Regions from separate parts of the Streptomyces colwelliae genome, predicted to be linked through region 1. Evidence: riboswitches for the same ligand, from Rfam matches in the RefSeq annotation. Region 1 holds a riboswitch; each other region holds the start of a gene.
The links. Region 1 has a riboswitch for cobalamin ahead of ACNFOC_RS01895 (ABC transporter substrate-binding protein). Riboswitches for the same ligand answer to the same signal wherever they lie in the genome.
Positions count from the first base shown of each region.

Region 2: it holds a riboswitch for cobalamin, as region 1 does, so the genes downstream of both, metE (5-methyltetrahydropteroyltriglutamate--homocysteine S-methyltransferase) here and ACNFOC_RS01895 (ABC transporter substrate-binding protein) in region 1, are expected to answer to the same signal.
Region 3: it holds a riboswitch for cobalamin, as region 1 does, so the genes downstream of both, ACNFOC_RS04030 (ribonucleoside-diphosphate reductase subunit alpha) here and ACNFOC_RS01895 (ABC transporter substrate-binding protein) in region 1, are expected to answer to the same signal.

Region 1 covers NZ_JBLTJC010000005.1:16,086-21,652, forward strand. The annotation lists gene ACNFOC_RS01875 (nuclear transport factor 2 family protein) at 1-118, shown strand, start outside; gene ACNFOC_RS01880 (SDR family NAD(P)-dependent oxidoreductase) at 174-953, shown strand; gene ACNFOC_RS01885 (ABC transporter ATP-binding protein) at 1,003-1,821, opposite strand; gene ACNFOC_RS01890 (FecCD family ABC transporter permease) at 1,818-2,831, opposite strand; gene ACNFOC_RS01895 (ABC transporter substrate-binding protein) at 2,828-3,895, opposite strand; cobalamin riboswitch at 3,950-4,162, opposite strand; gene ACNFOC_RS01900 (universal stress protein) at 4,403-5,245, shown strand; partial or broken gene ACNFOC_RS01905 (SAM-dependent methyltransferase) at 5,273-5,404, shown strand; gene ACNFOC_RS01910 (CbtA family protein) at 5,509-5,567, opposite strand, start outside.
Region 2 covers NZ_JBLTJC010000253.1:9,250-14,816, reverse strand. The annotation lists gene metE (5-methyltetrahydropteroyltriglutamate--homocysteine S-methyltransferase) at 1-1,674, opposite strand, end outside; cobalamin riboswitch at 1,820-2,043, opposite strand; gene meaB (methylmalonyl Co-A mutase-associated GTPase MeaB) at 2,142-3,137, opposite strand; gene scpA (methylmalonyl-CoA mutase) at 3,143-5,329, opposite strand; gene ACNFOC_RS37150 (methylmalonyl-CoA mutase family protein) at 5,329-5,567, opposite strand, start outside.
Region 3 covers NZ_JBLTJC010000011.1:11,022-16,588, reverse strand. The annotation lists gene ACNFOC_RS04045 (DUF3311 domain-containing protein) at 22-285, shown strand; gene mctP (monocarboxylate uptake permease MctP) at 282-1,883, shown strand; gene ACNFOC_RS04035 (GNAT family N-acetyltransferase) at 1,997-2,503, shown strand; cobalamin riboswitch at 2,556-2,679, shown strand; gene ACNFOC_RS04030 (ribonucleoside-diphosphate reductase subunit alpha) at 2,805-5,249, shown strand; gene ACNFOC_RS04025 (ribonucleotide-diphosphate reductase subunit beta) at 5,249-5,567, shown strand, end outside.

The sequences.
Region 1 (5,567 bases):
GACCCACTACCTCGCCACTCAGCATCTAGAAGGCAACTTCCCCGGCGGTACGGTCGATCTCCACTACCGGTTCGCACTCCGCGACGACCTCGTCGAGCGCCTCGTCATCCAACCCTGACCACGGCCGGAACAACAGGGTCGCCGATCGGGGATCCACCTCCTAAGCTGCCGGAATGATCTCTGGCGACTACCTCTCCGAACTGTTCTCGCTCGACGGCCGGGTCGCCGTGGTGACAGGCGGCAGTTCCGGCATCGGCCGGGCCGCCGCCGGGGCGCTCGCGCGGGCGGGGGCCGAAGTGGTCGTAGTGGCACGCAAGGAGCAGGAACTGACCGCCACGGTCGACGAGTTGGTGGCGGAGGGCTGCCGGGCGGCGTGGGTGAGCGGCGATCTGGGCACCCGGGACGGCGTCCGAGCGGCGGCGGAAGCGGCAGCCGAGGCGTTCGGGGAGCCGGACATCCTCGTGAACAGCGCCGGGATCAACCTGCGCCCGCCGATGGGCGAGTTGAGCGAGGACGTGTGGGACACGACGATGGCGCTGAACCTGGAGGCGCCCTACCTCCTGGGCCAGCGCTTCGGTCCCGGCATGGCCGAGCGGGGCTTCGGCCGGATCATCCACATCACCTCCCAGCAGGCACACCGGGCGTTCGTGCAGAGCGGTGCCTACGGGGTGTCCAAAGGGGCGCTGGAGTCACTGGCCCGCTCGCAGGCCGAGGCGTGGTCGCCGCACGGCGTCACCTGCAACACCCTGGTCCCGGGTTTCGTGATGACACCGCTCAACGAACGGCTGTCGTCCGACCCGGAGAAGGTGGCGGCCCTGGCCGCGCGAACACTGGTCGGTCGCAACGGCCTTGCCGAGGACTTCGCGGGCGCGGTGGTGTTCCTGGCGAGCCGCGCCTCCGCCTATGTCACCGGGCAGTCGGTGTTCGTGGACGGTGGATTCTCCGTGCACTAGCCCGACACCGGCTGCGCATCGGCCAGTTGGAGAACCGCTTCACCCCCCTCTACGGCGCCCCGCTCCCCCGCCGCAGGAAACGGATCACAGGATGCCCGGGGTCATGGCCGACCTCCACGTCGACCCCGTAGACGTCCTTGATGAGGGCCGGCGTGAGGACGTCGGCCGGGGTGCCCTCGGCGACCGTGCGGCCGGTGTTCAGGACGATGAGGCGGTCGCAGTACATCGCGGCGAGGTTCAGGTCGTGCAGGGCGATGACGGTGGTGACCGGCAGGTCGGCGATCAGGTCGAGCAGGTCCAACTGGTGCTGGATGTCGAGGTGGTTGGTCGGTTCGTCGAGGAGGAGTTCGCGGGGTTCCTGGGCCAACGCCCGGGCGATCTGGGCGCGTTGGCGTTCGCCGCCGGAAAGGGTGTGCCAGGACTGGGCGGCGCGGTCGGTGAGTCCGGCGCGTTCCAGGGCCTCGGTGACGGCGCGGGCGTCGGCGGCCGACGCCGGTGACCAGGCACGGCGGTGCGGGACACGGCCGAGGGCGACGACCTCGCGGACGGTCAACTCGGTCTGGGTGTGGGTGTGTTGCTCGACGGTGGCGATACGGCGGGCGGTCGCGCGGCGCCCGACCTCGGGCAACGGACGGCCGTCCAGCGTGACGACTCCGGCGGAGGCGGCCAGGACGCCGGCGAGCAGCCGCAACAGGGTTGATTTTCCCGACCCGTTGGGGCCGAGGAGTCCGACGGTCTCTCCGGGCCGCAGGACGAGGGTCACGCCGTCGACGATGAGTCGGCCGTCGGTACGGCGGGTCACCCGGTCCGCGTGCAGGCCTGTGTCCGGTGCGGGAGTGCTCATGTCTTCGTCCGCCGGGGTGCTCATGTCTTCCTCCGGCCCCGGTGCAGCACGATCACGAACGCGGGTACGCCGATCAGCGACGTCACCACGCCCACCGGCACCTCCTGGGGATCGACGACGGTACGGGCGAGGGTGTCCACCCACACCAGGAAGACGGCTCCGGTCAGCGCGGTGACCGGCAGCAGTCGTACATGCCCGGAACCGGTCAACGCGCGGGTGACGTGCGGCAGGACCAGGCCGACGAAGCCGATCGCCCCGGCACAGCTGACCAGGACGGCGGTGAGGAGTGCCGTGGCGCACAGCAGGATCAGCCGGGCGCGGGCGACGTTCACGCCGAGGCCGGCCGCCGCCTCCTCGCCGAAGGCGAACGCGTCCAGGGTCGTGGCATGGCCGAGGCATACGACCAGGGCGGCGGCCAACGTGCCCGCGCACAGCAGCACTTGGCCCCAGTCCGCGCCGGAGAGCGAGCCGAGCAGCCAGAACAGCACGCCCTTGGTGGTCTCGGCGTCCGCCGAGGTCAGCACGGTGAACGAGGTCAGCGCGGAGAAGAGTTGCATGGCCGCCACGCCGGACAGCACGACCCGGTCCATGCTCGCGCCGAGGCTGTGGCTGAGCAGCATCACCAGCCCGAAGGAGAGCAGCGCGCCGGCGAAGGCGCCCGCCGACAGCGACACGGCACCACCGCCCACGCCGAGCACGACCACAGCGACCGCACCCGTGGACGCCCCGGAGGAGACGCCGAGCACGAACGGATCGGCCAGCGGATTACGCAACAGGGACTGCATGACCGCGCCGCACAGCGCGAGCCCGGCACCGCAGACTGCGGCGAGCAGCGTGCGGGGCATGCGCAGGTCCCAGACGATGCCGTCCCGGAGCGGTGCGAGCGTGCTCTCGCCGCCGCCGAGGTGGGACGCGACCGACGCCCACACGTCGGCCGTGGAGATGTCGGCGGGTCCGATGGTCACGGCGAAGGCCACGGAGACGGCCAGCGCCGCGAGCCCGCCGCCCGTCAACAGCAGGGTGCGGAGGGTCACTTGGCGAGTCCGAAGTCGCGCAGGCCGGCGGCGACCTGCTCGATCCCTTCGACGGTGCGGAAGGAGGGGTTCATCGCCTGGCCGCTGAGCAGGATGTACCGCTTCTTCCTGACGGCGGCGAGGTTGCGGGTGGCGGCGTTGGTCTCCAGGAAGTGGATCTTCGCCTTGGCGGTTTCGGCGGTCTGTGACTTGCGGGTCAGATCGCCGAGGACGATGACGTCGGGGTCGCGGTCGGCGACGGTCTCCCAGTTGATCTGGGGCCACTCGTCGTGGGTGTCGGAGAAGGCGTTCTCGGCGCCGACGGTGCGGGTGATGGCGCCGGGGGCGCCGCAGCAGCCGGCCAGGTAGGGCGACTGGGAGTTGGCGAACCAGTACATGAGGGAGGTGCCGGAGGCGTCAAGCCCGGTGGTGGCCTTAGTCACCCGCGCCTTCAACTGCGCCACGAGCTTGTCGCCGCGCTCCTTCACACCCATCGCGCGGGACAGGTCGCGTATCTCGCCGTAGACGGTGTCGAGGGTGAGCGATGTGCTGCGCGAACCGTCGCCGCCGCTGTCGTTGTCCTTGCCCGCGCAGTCGGACGGCGAGACGTACGTCGGCACGCCCAGCTTCTCGAACTGTTCGCGGGTGGCGACACCGCCCTTGCCGAGCGTCGAGACGAAGGAGGCGGTGACGAAGTCGGGTTCGGCGTCGAGGACCTTCTCGAAGGAGGGGTTGTTGTCGGCGAGACGCGGCACGGTCGCGTTCGCCTTCTCCAGCCCCTTGAGCACTGGATCGGTCCAAGTCGCCGTACCGGCGATACGGTCGGCGAGGCCGAGGGAGAGCAGGATCTCGGTGGTGCCCTGGTTGAGGGAGACGACCCGCTTCGGGGCCGACTTCAACGTGACCTTGTTCCCGCAGTCGGTGAGGGTGAGCGGGAATCCCGCGGCGGACTTCTCCGTCTCGCCTTCGGCGCTGTCGCCGTCGGATCCGCCGCACGCGGTGAGCAGCAAGGCGGGCGCGATGAGGAGGGCCGCGGTACGGCGGCGCAGCGGGACGGGGACGGGGGCGGTGCGGATCACGGGCATGCCTTGCCTGTCGGGGCTCGAACGCGGAGCCTGGCCTACGAACTCCCCCTCGCCGAGGGCGAGAAGGCGCCAGCAGGTCTTCGGACTCGGGTTCGTCCGGACGGGGCGCCTTCCCGGCGCGTCACACACCGGCTCCTTCGGCCGGCCCGTGTCGCCCCAGTGGCGTCGAGTGCCCCGCCCGTCCCCCTCACCGCTGCGCGTCAGTTCCGGATTCCCACCGGATTCCCTGGCCTCGGTTGTGGCACGACTGGCCCGCACAACGTATCAAGATCGACCGTCGACTCCCGCCGCGGGGTACGGGACGAAGGTACGGCTGTGCTGGTGCTTCCCTGTACTGGTGCCGCTGCACTGGTCGATCCGGTGCGGTGCCGCGCCGCGTCCCACGAAGCCCAACACCCTCGGCGTGGAACGCCGACTTTCGTCCGGTTCCGTCCAGCCTCTGTCCGGCACGCCCGGCGCGGCGGATCGTGGGACGCCCCAACTCGTCCGCACGGAGGTCCAACGGCCATGTCCCAACTGATCGTTGCCGGTGTCGACGGTTCCGCGGACAGTCGCGTCGCGGCCGACTGGGCAGCCACGGAAGCGGAGTTGCGCGGACTGCCCCTGCGGGTCGTACACGTCTCGACACTCCCCGACGAGCAACTCCTCACCACATGGCCCTACTTCCGCGAGCCCTCTCCCGACGCCCTGGTCACGTCACTCACGGAGGACCGCCCCGGGCTGCGGGCCGAGGGGCTCGACCTCACCGGAGCGGTCGTGCCGACGCTGCTTCCCCTCACCGCCCAGGCCGACTGCACGGTCCTCGGCCTGCGCGGTACGGGCGGTTTCGCGGGCCTGGCCCTCGGTTCCGTCGCTCACGGGGTCGCCGAGCGCTCCGAGGGGCCGGTGGTGCTGGTGCCGAGCGGGTCGGTCCGCGGCCACCGTGGGCGGTCGCCGTACGGCGTGACGCTCGGCGTCGATGGCGGCGAACCGCCCGGCGCCGTCGCCGACTTCGCCTTCGACTCCGCTCGCCGACGCGATACCGGCCTGCACGTCGTACACGCCTGGCGACTGCCCTCCCCCGCCGAACGCTGGATGCCGTACGCGCTGCCGGAGGAGGACCGAGGGCGCTGGGAGGACCAGGAGACACAACGCTTCTCGGACGCGCTGCGGCCATGGCGGGAGAAGTATCCGCAGGTGCCTGTCTACGAGGATCTCCGTCTCCGGAGCCCTGCGGCCGCCCTGGTCCAGGCGTCGGCCTCGGCGGAACTGCTGGTGATCGGCCGCGCGGGTCACACACTCGGCCCCACCCTGCACGCCGTACTGGAACACACCGCGTGCCCGGTGGCCGTAGTCCCGCACCACGTATGAGAACAGCTCTGCCCGTTGCGTTGCTACATGGCGCTTTCCCACGCGCCGGGAGACTTCGATCCGGAGACCTGGGAGCGGGTCGTCGAGGTCTACCGCAGGGGCGGCACATCCGCCCAGGTACGGTCACACGCTGAATTCACCAGTTCCTTCGAGGGACTTGAGCTTGTCGCCCCCGGCAGAGAACTCGCGGCGCGCCGGCACCCCGAGCGCGGTGATCGCATCGATCACCGCGCTCGCCGTAGAAGAAGAGGTGGTAGAGCCCGTTACGCCGGGACGGGGTCCGGCTCCTGTGACGGCGTACTGGCGTCCGGGCGTGCCGGGT
Region 2 (5,567 bases), on a different contig from region 1:
GAGCGACTGGGCGTACGTCGTCCAGCGCACCGTCATCGGTTCCGGGCGGGAGATGTCGCCGGCCAGGATCGGCGGGCGGACGTAACGGGTGCCGTAGGACTGGACCCAGCCGTGCCGCGTGGCGAGGTAGCCCGTCAGCTGCTCGGCGAAGTACTGGACCATGTCGTTGCGTTCGGGTTCGCCGTGCACGAGGACGTCCAGGCCGGTCTTCTCCTGGAACGAGATCACCTCCTGGATCTCGGCCTTGATCCGCTCCTCGTAACCGGCCGTGTCGATCCGCCGCGCCCTCAAGTCGGCCCGCGCGGTGCGCAGTTCGGCGGTCTGCGGGAAGGAGCCGATGGTGGTGGTCGGCAGCGGCGGCAGCTCGAGGTGCGTGCGCTGGGCCGTCGTACGCTCCGTGTACGGCTGGGAGCGGCGGGCGTCGGCGTCCGTGACCGAGGCGGCCCGAGCCCGTACGGCGGGGTCGCTGGTGAGCGCCGAACCGGCGCGGGATGCCAAGTCGGCGCGGTTGGCGGCGAGTTCGGCGGCGATCGTGTCGGTGCCCTGGGCCAGGCCCTTGGCGAGGGTGACGATCTCGCCCGTCTTCTGCCGCGCGAACGCGAGCCAGCGCAGGATCTGCGGCTCGATGTCCCGCTCGGCGGCGGCGTCGAGCGGCACATGGAGGAGCGAGCAGGAGGCGGCCACGTCGACCCGGTCGGCAAGACCGAGCAACGTGCCCAGTGTGACGAGGGACTTGGTGAGGTCGTTGACCCACACGTTACGGCCGTTGACCACGCCTGCTACCAGCCGCTTGCCGGACAGTCCGCCCACCGCGGCCAGGGCGTCCAGGTTCGCGGCGGCGGACTCGGTGAAGTCGAGGGCGAGGCCCTCCACGGGTGCCTTCGCGAGGACCGGGAGCGCGTCGCCCAGCCGGTCGAAGTAGGACGCGATCAGGAGCTTCGGCCGGTCGGGGAGGGCTCCGAGATCGCGGTAGGCGCGCGTGGTGGCGCTCAGTTCGGCCGGGGTGCGGTCCTGGACCAGGGCGGGCTCGTCCAGCTGCACCCACTCCGCGCCCGCCGCGCGCAGGTCGGCGAGGACCTCGGCGTACACGGGCAGCAACCGGTCCAGGAGGGTCAGCGGTTCGAAGTCCGCGGACACCCCCGGCGCGGGCTTGGCGAGCAGGAGGTAGGTGACCGGGCCGACCAGGACGGGGCGGGCGGTCAGACCCAGGGCGAGGGCCTCCTTCAACTCCGCGACCTGCTTGGTGGAGTCGGCGGTGAAGACGGTGTCCGGGCCCAACTCGGGCACGAGGTAGTGGTAGTTGGTGTCGAACCACTTCGTCATCTCCAGCGGCGCCACGTCCTGGGTGCCGCGTGCCATCGCGAAGTAGCCGTCCAGCGCGTCGAGTTCGACGGCGGCGCGGTGGCGTTGGGGGATCGCGCCGACCATGACGCTGGTGTCCAGGACATGGTCGTAGTACGAGAAGTCGCCGGTCGGTACCTCGTGGATGCCGGCCTCGGCGAGCTGCCGCCAGTTCGTGCTGCGCAGTTCGGTGGCGGTGGTCCGGAGGGCGTCGGCGTCGACGCGGCCCTTCCAGTACCCCTCGATGGCCTTCTTCAGTTCACGGCCCCTGCCCTGACGGGGGTAGCCGTACACGGTGGACCGTGCTGCCGCGGCTGCGGACTTTGTCGTCACGGAACTCTCCTTCGCGAGATGTCTCCCTGAAGTCCCGGCGACGGGACGGGAGCGCGAAGGAACGCCAGATCGGACGGTTGTCGTGTCCGCCGATGTGTACGCCGACCCGCCCACGAGGTCACCGGGATTCCGCGCACGAAATTCGTTCGCGCGTGGGCAGTTGGCAGGTCTTCGGACTTGCGGGCACGGCCTCCGTTTGACCGGAGGACACCTACTGGCCGTCGCTTCCCAGGTCCTGTTGTGGGCCCAGTGCGTGTGACGGCGGTCGTTCCTGCTTACCGCTGCGGGGCAGTCCCGGAGTTTCACCGGGTTCCCTCTTGCGACGCGTCCGTCTGGGTGACGGGGCGAACCAGCTGCGTGGCCAGCGTAAAGGGTGGGGGGTGGTTGCGTCGATTTTTGTCTGCGGCCCGGTGGGGGCTGGTCGCGCCCACGCGGCGGAGCCGCAAATCGATACAGCCCCGCGCCCCTTAGGGCAACTCGGTTGAACGGGACTCGAAAGCTCGCAGGATTTCCTCAGCCGCAAGTGTCGCCGTCAACTCGCCCTCTCGTACCTGGCGTTCTAGGTCCGGAGCAAGCGCGCGTACGGACGGGTCGGCGTGCAGGCGGCCCAGCAGTTCCTCGCGGACCATCGTCCACGTCCAGTCCACCTGCTGCTCGCGGCGCTTCGCGGCCAAGCGGCCCGTGGAGTCCAGCAGTGAACGGTGTTGTTCGAGGCGTTCCCAGACCGTGTCCAGGCCCGTTCCCTCGCGCGCGCTGCAACTCAGGACCGGCGGGGTCCAGGCCGCGTCTGCGGGATGCATCAGCCTTAGTGCGCCCGCCAGTTCACGCGCGGCGCTCTTCGCATCGCGCTCATGCGGCCCGTCCGCCTTGTTGACGGCGATGACGTCCGCCAGTTCCAGGACGCCCTTCTTGATGCCCTGTAGCTGGTCGCCGGTGCGGGCGAGAGTCAACAGCAGGAAGGAGTCGACCATGTTGGCGACCGCCGTCTCCGACTGGCCTACGCCTACCGTCTCGACGAGGACGACGTCGTAGCCCGCCGCCTCCATCACCACGATGGACTCGCGGGTCGCCTTCGCGACGCCGCCGAGGGTGCCGGCGGTGGGGGAGGGGCGGACGAAGGCGGCCGGGTCGACGGCGAGGCGTTCCATGCGGGTCTTGTCGCCGAGGATCGAACCGCCCGTGCGGCTCGACGACGGGTCGACGGCGAGGACCGCGACCCGGAAGCCGAGCGAGGTGAGGAGTGTGCCGAAGGCGTCGATGAACGTCGACTTGCCCACGCCCGGTACGCCGCTGATGCCGATCCGCCGGGCCTGGCCGCTGTGCGGCAGCAGTTCGGTCAGCAACTCCTGGGCCATGACCCGGTGTTGGGGCCTGGTCGACTCGACGAGGGTGATGGCGCGGGCCACCAGCGCCCGCTTCCCGTCGAGTACGCCCTTCACATAGGTGTCGAGGTCGATCGCCATGGGGCTCAGAGGTCGTGGCCGAGGTCGGCGGCCAGTCGCCGCACCAGGTCGTAGGCCGCGTCCGGGATCACCGTCCCGGGCGGGAACACGGCCGCCGCGCCCATCTCCAGGAGGGTCGGTACATCCTGGGGTGGGATGACTCCGCCGACCACGATCATGATGTCCTCGCGGCCCTCCTCGGCGAGGGACTCCTTCAACGCCGGTACGAGGGTGAGGTGTCCGGCGGCGAGGGACGACACTCCGACGATGTGCACGTCCGCCTCTACGGCCTGGCGGGCCACCTCGCCGGGGGTCTGGAACAGCGGGCCGACGTCCACGTCGAAGCCGAGGTCGGCGAACGCGGTGGCGATCACCTTCTGGCCGCGGTCGTGGCCGTCCTGGCCCATCTTGGCGACCAGGATGCGGGGGCGGCGGCCCTCGGACTCCTCGAACTCGGCCACGAGGGTACGGGTGCGCTCGACGGACGGGGAGTCGCCGGCTTCGGTGCGGTACACACCGGCGATCGTACGGATCTGGCTCGCGTGCCGCCCGTACACCTTCTCCAGCGCGTCGGAGATCTCGCCGACCGTCGCCTTGGCGCGGGCCGCGTTCACCGCCAGCTCCAGCAGGTTGCCCTCACCGCCCGCAGCCCGGGTCAGCGCGTGCAGGGCGTCCTGGGTGGCCTGTTCGTCGCGCTCCGCGCGCAACCGCCGTAGTTTCTCGATCTGTTGGGTGCGTACGGAGGAGTTGTCGACCTTGAGGACGTCGATCTCCTCGTCGGTCTCCACGCGGTACTTGTTGACGCCGATGACCGGCTGGCGGCCGGAGTCGATGCGGGCCTGGGTGCGGGCCGCGGCTTCCTCGATGCGCAGCTTGGGGATGCCCGCGTCGATAGCCTTGGCCATGCCGCCCGCCGCCTCGACCTCCTCGATGTGCTGCCAGGCGCGGCGCGCGAGGTCGTAGGTCAGCTTCTCGACGTACGCGCTGCCGCCCCACGGGTCGATCGCGCGGGTCGTGCCGGACTCCTGCTGGATCAGGAGCTGGGTGTTGCGGGCGATGCGCGCCGAGAAGTCGGTGGGCAACGCGAGGGCTTCGTCCAGGGCGTTGGTGTGGAGTGACTGGGTGTGGCCCTGGGTGGCCGCCATCGCCTCCACGCAGGTGCGCGTGACGTTGTTGAAGACGTCCTGCGCGGTCAGCGACCAGCCCGAGGTCTGTGAATGGGTGCGCAGGGAGAGGGACTTGGCGTTCTGCGGGTCGAACTGCTTGACCAGCTTGGCCCAGAGGAGGCGGGCCGCGCGCATCTTCGCGATCTCCATGAAGAAGTTCATGCCGATCGCCCAGAAGAAGGACAGCCGGGGTGCGAACGCGTCCACATCCATCCCCGCGTCCCGGCCCGCCCGGATGTACTCCACCCCGTCGGCGAGGGTGTACGCCAGCTCCAAGTCGGCCGTCGCGCCCGCCTCTTGGATGTGGTAGCCGGAGATGGAGATGGAGTTGTAGCGGGGCATGCGCTGCGAGGTGTACGCGAAGATGTCGGAGATGATCCGCATCGACGGCTTCGGCGGATAGATGTAGGTGTTGCGGACCATGAACTCCTTGAGGATGTCGTTCTGGATGGTCCCGGCCAACTTCTCGGGCGGTACGCCCTGTTCCTCCGCCGCCACGATGTAGAGGGCGAGTACTGGAAGTACCGCGCCGTTCATCGTCATCGACACGGTCATCTTGTCGAGCGGGATGCCGTCGAAGAGCTGGCGCATGTCGTAGATCGAGTCGATCGCCACGCCCGCCATGCCGACGTCACCGGTCACGCGCGGGTGGTCGCTGTCGTAACCCCGGTGCGTGGGCAGGTCGAAGGCGACCGACAGGCCCTTCTGGCCGGCCGCCAGATTGCGCCGGTAGAAGGCGTTGGACTCCTCGGCCGTGGAGAAACCCGCGTACTGGCGGATCGTCCAGGGCTGGTTGACGTACATCGTCGGGTACGGGCCGCGCAGATACGGCGCGATGCCCGGGTAGGTGGCCAGGAAGTCCAGGCCCTCCAAGTCCTGCCCGGTGTACAGGGGTTTGACCGCGATGCCCTCCGGGGTCTCCCAGAGCAGATCGTCGCCCCCCGCCGCCTTCTTGACGGCGTCGCGCCACTCGTCGGTACCGGCCTCGGCGGCCGGGGCCCCCAGCTCGATCCCGGAGAAGTCGGGGATGCGCCCCATCGCTGCCATCAGGACACTCCCATGCGGTCGAGGGTGGCGGACAGTACGGCTACGGCGTCGCAGCCCGCGAAGACGTAGGCGTCGACACCGGAGTACTGCCCGGGGCGGCCCGCGAGGAACACATGCCCGGCACCGGCCGACCTCAACTCACCGGCGATCGTGGCCGCTTGCTCCTCGTACAGCGCGTCGCTCGAGCACAGGCAGGCCTCGGTGGCCCCGCTGTCCGCGAACTCGCCCCCGGTGACGG
Region 3 (5,567 bases), on a different contig from region 1:
GTGAGGGAACGGACCCGCGAAATGTCAGATGTGCCTGAAGTTCCGCCCGAAGCGGCGGCACCGGTGGTGACACCGGCGCGTGTCGTCATCGCCGTCTGCCTGTTCGCGCCCTTCGTGGCGCTGCTCTGGGTCGGCTCCTACTCCAAGATCGACCCCACGTTCATCGGCATCCCGTTCTTCTACTGGTACCAGATGCTCTGGGTGCTGATCTCGGCGGCGCTGACCATGACCGCCTACAAGCTCTGGCAGCGTGACCAGCGGACCCGCCACGGAGGCAACCGGTGAACGACGGCGTGAACGGCGTCGCTCTCGGCGTCTTCATCTTCTTCTTCCTGGCCGTCACGGTCCTGGGCTTCCTGGCGGCACGCTGGCGCCGGGCCGACAACGAGCAGAGCCTCGACGAATGGGGCCTGGGCGGACGGTCGTTCGGCACCTGGGTCACCTGGTTCCTGCTCGGCGGCGACCTCTACACGGCGTATACGTTCGTGGCGGTCCCGGCGGCGGTCTACGCGGCGGGCGCGGCCGGCTTCTTCGCGGTGCCCTACACGATCCTCGTGTACCCCCTCATCTTCACGTTCCTCCCCCGCCTCTGGTCGGTGTCGCACAAGCACGGCTACGTGACGACCTCGGACTTCGTACGCGGCCGCTTCGGCTCGAAGGGTCTTTCGCTGGCGGTGGCGGTCACCGGCATCCTCGCGACGATGCCGTACATCGCGCTCCAACTGGTCGGCATCCAGGCCGTGTTGGACGTCATGGGGGTGGGCGGCAGCGCGAGTTCCAACTGGTTCGTGAAGGACCTGCCGCTGCTGATCGCGTTCGCGGTGCTGGCCGCGTACACCTATTCATCGGGTCTACGGGCGCCCGCGCTGATCGCGTTCGTGAAGGACGGCCTGATCTACATCGTGATCGCGGTGGCGATCATCTACATCCCGATCAAGCTCGGCGGCTTCGACGACATCTTCAGCGCGGCGGGCGCCAAGTTCAAGGCGGCGGGAGCGGGCGGACTCGTCCCCGCACCGGCGGGCCAATGGACGTACGCCACACTGGCGTTGGGCTCGGCACTGGCCCTGTTCATGTACCCCCACTCGATCACCGCGACCCTGTCCTCCAAGAGCCGCAACGTGATCCGCCGCAACACCACGATCCTGCCGCTGTATTCACTGATGCTGGGCCTGCTCGCGCTGCTCGGCTTCATGGCGATCGCGGCGGGCGTCAAGGTCACCAACGGCCAACTGGCCATCCCGCAGCTGTTCGAGAACATGTTCCCGGACTGGTTCGCGGGCGTGGCCTTCGCGGCGATCGGCATCGGCGCCCTGGTCCCCGCGGCCATCATGTCCATCGCGGCGGCGAACCTCTTCACCCGCAACATCTACAAGGACTTCATCAAACCGGACGCGACCCCCGCCCAGGAGACAAAGGTCTCCAAGATCGTCTCGCTCCTGGTGAAGGTAGGCGCCCTGGCCTTCGTCCTGACGATGGACAAGACGGTCGCCATCAACTTCCAACTCCTCGGCGGCATCTGGATCCTCCAGACCTTCCCGTCCCTGGTGGGCGGCCTCTTCACCCGCTGGCCCCACCGCTGGGCCCTCCTCGCCGGCTGGGCGACCGGCATGATCTACGGCACCCTCGCCGCGTACGGCGTGGCCTCCCCGACCCAGTCCCACTTCGGCGGCTCCGCGAAGGAGATCCCGGGCATCGGTGAGATCGGCTACATCGGCCTGACGGCATTCGTCCTGAACGTCGTGGTGACGGTGGTCCTCACGTTCGCCTTGAAGGCGTTCAAGGCCCCCGAGGGCATCGACGAGACCAACCCCGGCGACTACACGGCAGACGCAGGCGACCCGGGGGTAAAAGAGGAGCTCCCCGTAATCGCCGGCGCCTGAATTTCCCAGGGGCGCGGGGAACTGCGCGACCAGCCACACACAACCCGCAGCGGGCCGCCGACAGCAAGAAAAACGGCGGCCCGTTGTCGTACCCCTCCGGCACACTCGATCACATGGACATCGTGATCCGGCAGGCCCACCCCGACGAGTACGAACCCCTCGGCACCCTCACAGCCCACGCCTACCTCGACGACGGCCTACTCGACTACGGCGAGACCGACCCGTACCTCCCCGTACTGAAGGACGTAGCAAGCCGAGCCGCAGCCGCCGAGGTTCTCGTCGCGGTGGACGGCGACCACCTCCTCGGCGGAGTCACCTTCGTCCAAGGCCCCGGCCCAGTCGCCGACATAGCCCGCCCCGGCGAGGCAGAAATCCGCGCACTGGCAATCACCCGCACCGCCCGAGGCCGCGGCGCCGGCGAGGCCCTCGTCCGCGCCTGCCTCGACCGCGCCCGAGCCACGGAGGGCTGCACGGCCGTAGTCCTGTCGACCCAGAGCTCCATGCACGCGGCCCACCGCATCTACGAACGCCTCGGTTTCGTCCGCACCCCCGACCGCGACTGGAACCCCGTGCCACACCTGGACGATCTCACTCTGCTCACCTACAAGCTGACACTCTGAAACCACCGCGACACAACATCTGGTGGTGGCGTGACAGGCGAGCACAAGATGTATGCTCATGCTCGCTGTCGCCGCAGGGGAATCCGGTGCGAATCCGGAACTGTCCCGCAACGGTGTACTTGCGTGCATATGCACGCCTGGTCAGTCCGAGGACCTGCCGACGGCGCGCGTCCGGCCACCCGGCCAGGGCGCATGACGTCCGGGCCTCGTGGAGTGGGCCGGTGGACGCGACGCCCCGTGCGCTCGTGTGCTGCCGCCTGCCCTCAGCGAGGCCCCGTGCCGAGCGAGGGAGAGCCCCACCGTGACCATCGCGCCAGCAGAGCCGGCATCAGCGACCCAGGTGAACGAGGCGACCGTAGCGAACGCGACCGGAACCGGAACCGACGTTCCTGGTACGGCCGTTCCCGGAGCGACCGTTCCCGGAGCCGACGGCCCCGGTACCGCGATCCTGCGGACCCTGACCGAGCTGACCGCCGACCTTCCCGACGCCGACCCCGGCCGGGTCGCCGCCGCCACGTTGCGCGGCCGGTCCGCGCACGCGGACGTGGCGGAACTGCGCGAACTGGCCACGGAGGCGGCCGCCGGCCTCATCTCCGAGGACCCCGTCTACTCCCGGCTGGCCGCCCGGCTGCTGACGGTCAGCATCGCCGCCGAGGCCGCCTCCCAGGGCGTCACGACGTTCACCGAATCCGTCGCCGTCGGCCACCGCGAGGGCCTCATCGCGGACCGCACCGCCGAGTTCGCGACGCTGCACGCGGCCCGTCTCGACGCGCTGATCGACACGGAGGCCGACGACCGCTTCGGCTACTTCGGGCTCCGTACGCTGTACAGCCGTTACCTCCTGCGGCACCCGATCACCCGCAAGGTGATCGAGACCCCCCAGCACTTCATGCTGCGCGTGGCCGCCGGTCTCGCCGAGGACGACAGCACCCGCGCCCTGGACGAAGTAGCCGCGCTCTACCGCCTGATGAGCCGCCTCGACTACCTCCCGTCCTCCCCCACGCTCTTCAACTCCGGCACCCGGCACCCTCAGATGTCGTCCTGCTACCTGCTCGACTCCCCGCTGGACGAGCTGGACTCCATCTACGACCGGTACCACCAGGTCGCCCGCCTCTCGAAGCACGCCGGTGGCATCGGGCTGTCGTACTCCCGTATCCGCAGCCGCGGTTCGCTGATCCGGGGGACGAACGGGCACTCCAACGGCATCGTCCCGTTCCTGAAGACGCTGGACGCCTCGGTCGCCGCGGTGAACCAGGGCGGCCGGCGCAAGGGCGCGGCCGCGGTGTACCTGGAGACCTGGCACTCCGATATCGAGGAGTTCCTGGAGCTGCGGGACAACACGGGTGAGGACGCCCGTCGTACGCACAACCTGAACCTGGCGCACTGGATCCCGGACGAGTTCATGCGCCGGGTGAACGAGAACGGCGACTGGTCGCTCTTCTCCCCCGCCGACGTGCCCGAGCTGGTCGACCTGTGGGGCGACGAGTTCGACGCCGCGTACCGCAAGGCCGAGGCGCAGGGTCTGGCCAAGAAGACCATCCCGGCCCGCGACCTCTACGGCCGCATGATGCGCACCCTCGCGCAGACCGGCAACGGCTGGATGACCTTCAAGGACGCGGCCAACCGCACCGCCAACCAGACCGCCGAGCCGGGCCACACGGTCCACTCCTCGAACCTCTGCACGGAGATCCTGGAGGTCACGGACGACGGCGAGACGGCGGTCTGCAACCTCGGTTCGGTGAACCTGGGCGCGTTCGTGGTCGACGGTGACATCGACTGGGAGCGGCTGGACGAGACGGTCCGTACCGCGGTCACCTTCCTCGACCGGGTCGTGGACATCAACTTCTACCCGACCGAGCAGGCGGGCCGTTCCAACGCCCGCTGGCGCCCGGTCGGCCTGGGCGCGATGGGCCTCCAGGACGTCTTCTTCAAGCTGCGCGTCCCCTTCGACTCCCCGCAGGCGCAGGCGCTTTCGACGCGTATCGCCGAGCGCATCATGCTCGCCGCGTACGAGGCCTCCGCCGAACTCGCCGAGCGCAACGGCCCGCTGCCCGCCTGGGAGAAGACCCGCACGGCCCGGGGTGTCCTGCACCCCGACCACTACGACGTGGAACTGACCTGGCCGGAGCGCTGGGCCGCACTGCGGGAACGTATCGCCCGAACCGGCATGCGCAACAGCCTGTTGCTGGCGATCGCCCCCACCGCCACCATCGCCTCGATCGCGGGCGTCTACGAGTGCATCGAGCCGCAGGTCTCCAATCTGTTCAAGCGCGAGACGCTCTCCGGCGAGTTCCTCCAGGTCAACTCCTACCTGGTCGACGAGTTGAAGCGGCTCGGCGTGTGGGACGCCCGCACCCGTGAGGCGCTGCGCGAGGCCAACGGCTCGGTGCAGGGCTTCAGTTGGATCCCGGCCGACGTGCGCGCCCTGTACCGCACCGCGTGGGAGATCCCGCAGCGCGGCCTGATCGACATGGCCGCCGCCCGCACGCCGTACCTGGACCAGTCCCAGTCCCTGAACCTGTTCCTGGAGACGCCGACGATCGGCAAGCTCTCCTCGATGTACGCGTACGCCTGGAAGCAGGGCCTGAAGACGACGTACTACCTGCGCTCGCGCCCGGCGACCCGCATCGCCCGCGCGGCCCAGGCTCAGACCCAAACCCCCATCCCCGTACAGCAGTTGACGCCCGACGAAGACGCGGTCGCCTGCTCCCTTGAGAACCCCGAGTCCTGCGAGGCCTGCCAGTAATGAGCTCCACCGAAAAGAACCTCCTCGACCCGGGCTTCGAGCTGACCCTCCGCCCCATGCGCTACCCGGACTTCTACGAGCGCTACCGGGACGCGATCAAGAACACCTGGACCGTCGAGGAGGTCGACCTCCACTCGGACGTCGCCGACCTCGCGAAGCTGACGCCGGGTGAGCAGCACATGATCGGCCGGCTGGTCGCGTTCTTCGCGACGGGCGACTCGATCGTGGCGAACAACCTCGTGCTGACGCTGTACAAGCACATCAACTCCCCTGAGGCGCGGCTGTACTTGAGCCGTCAGCTCTTCGAGGAGGCGGTGC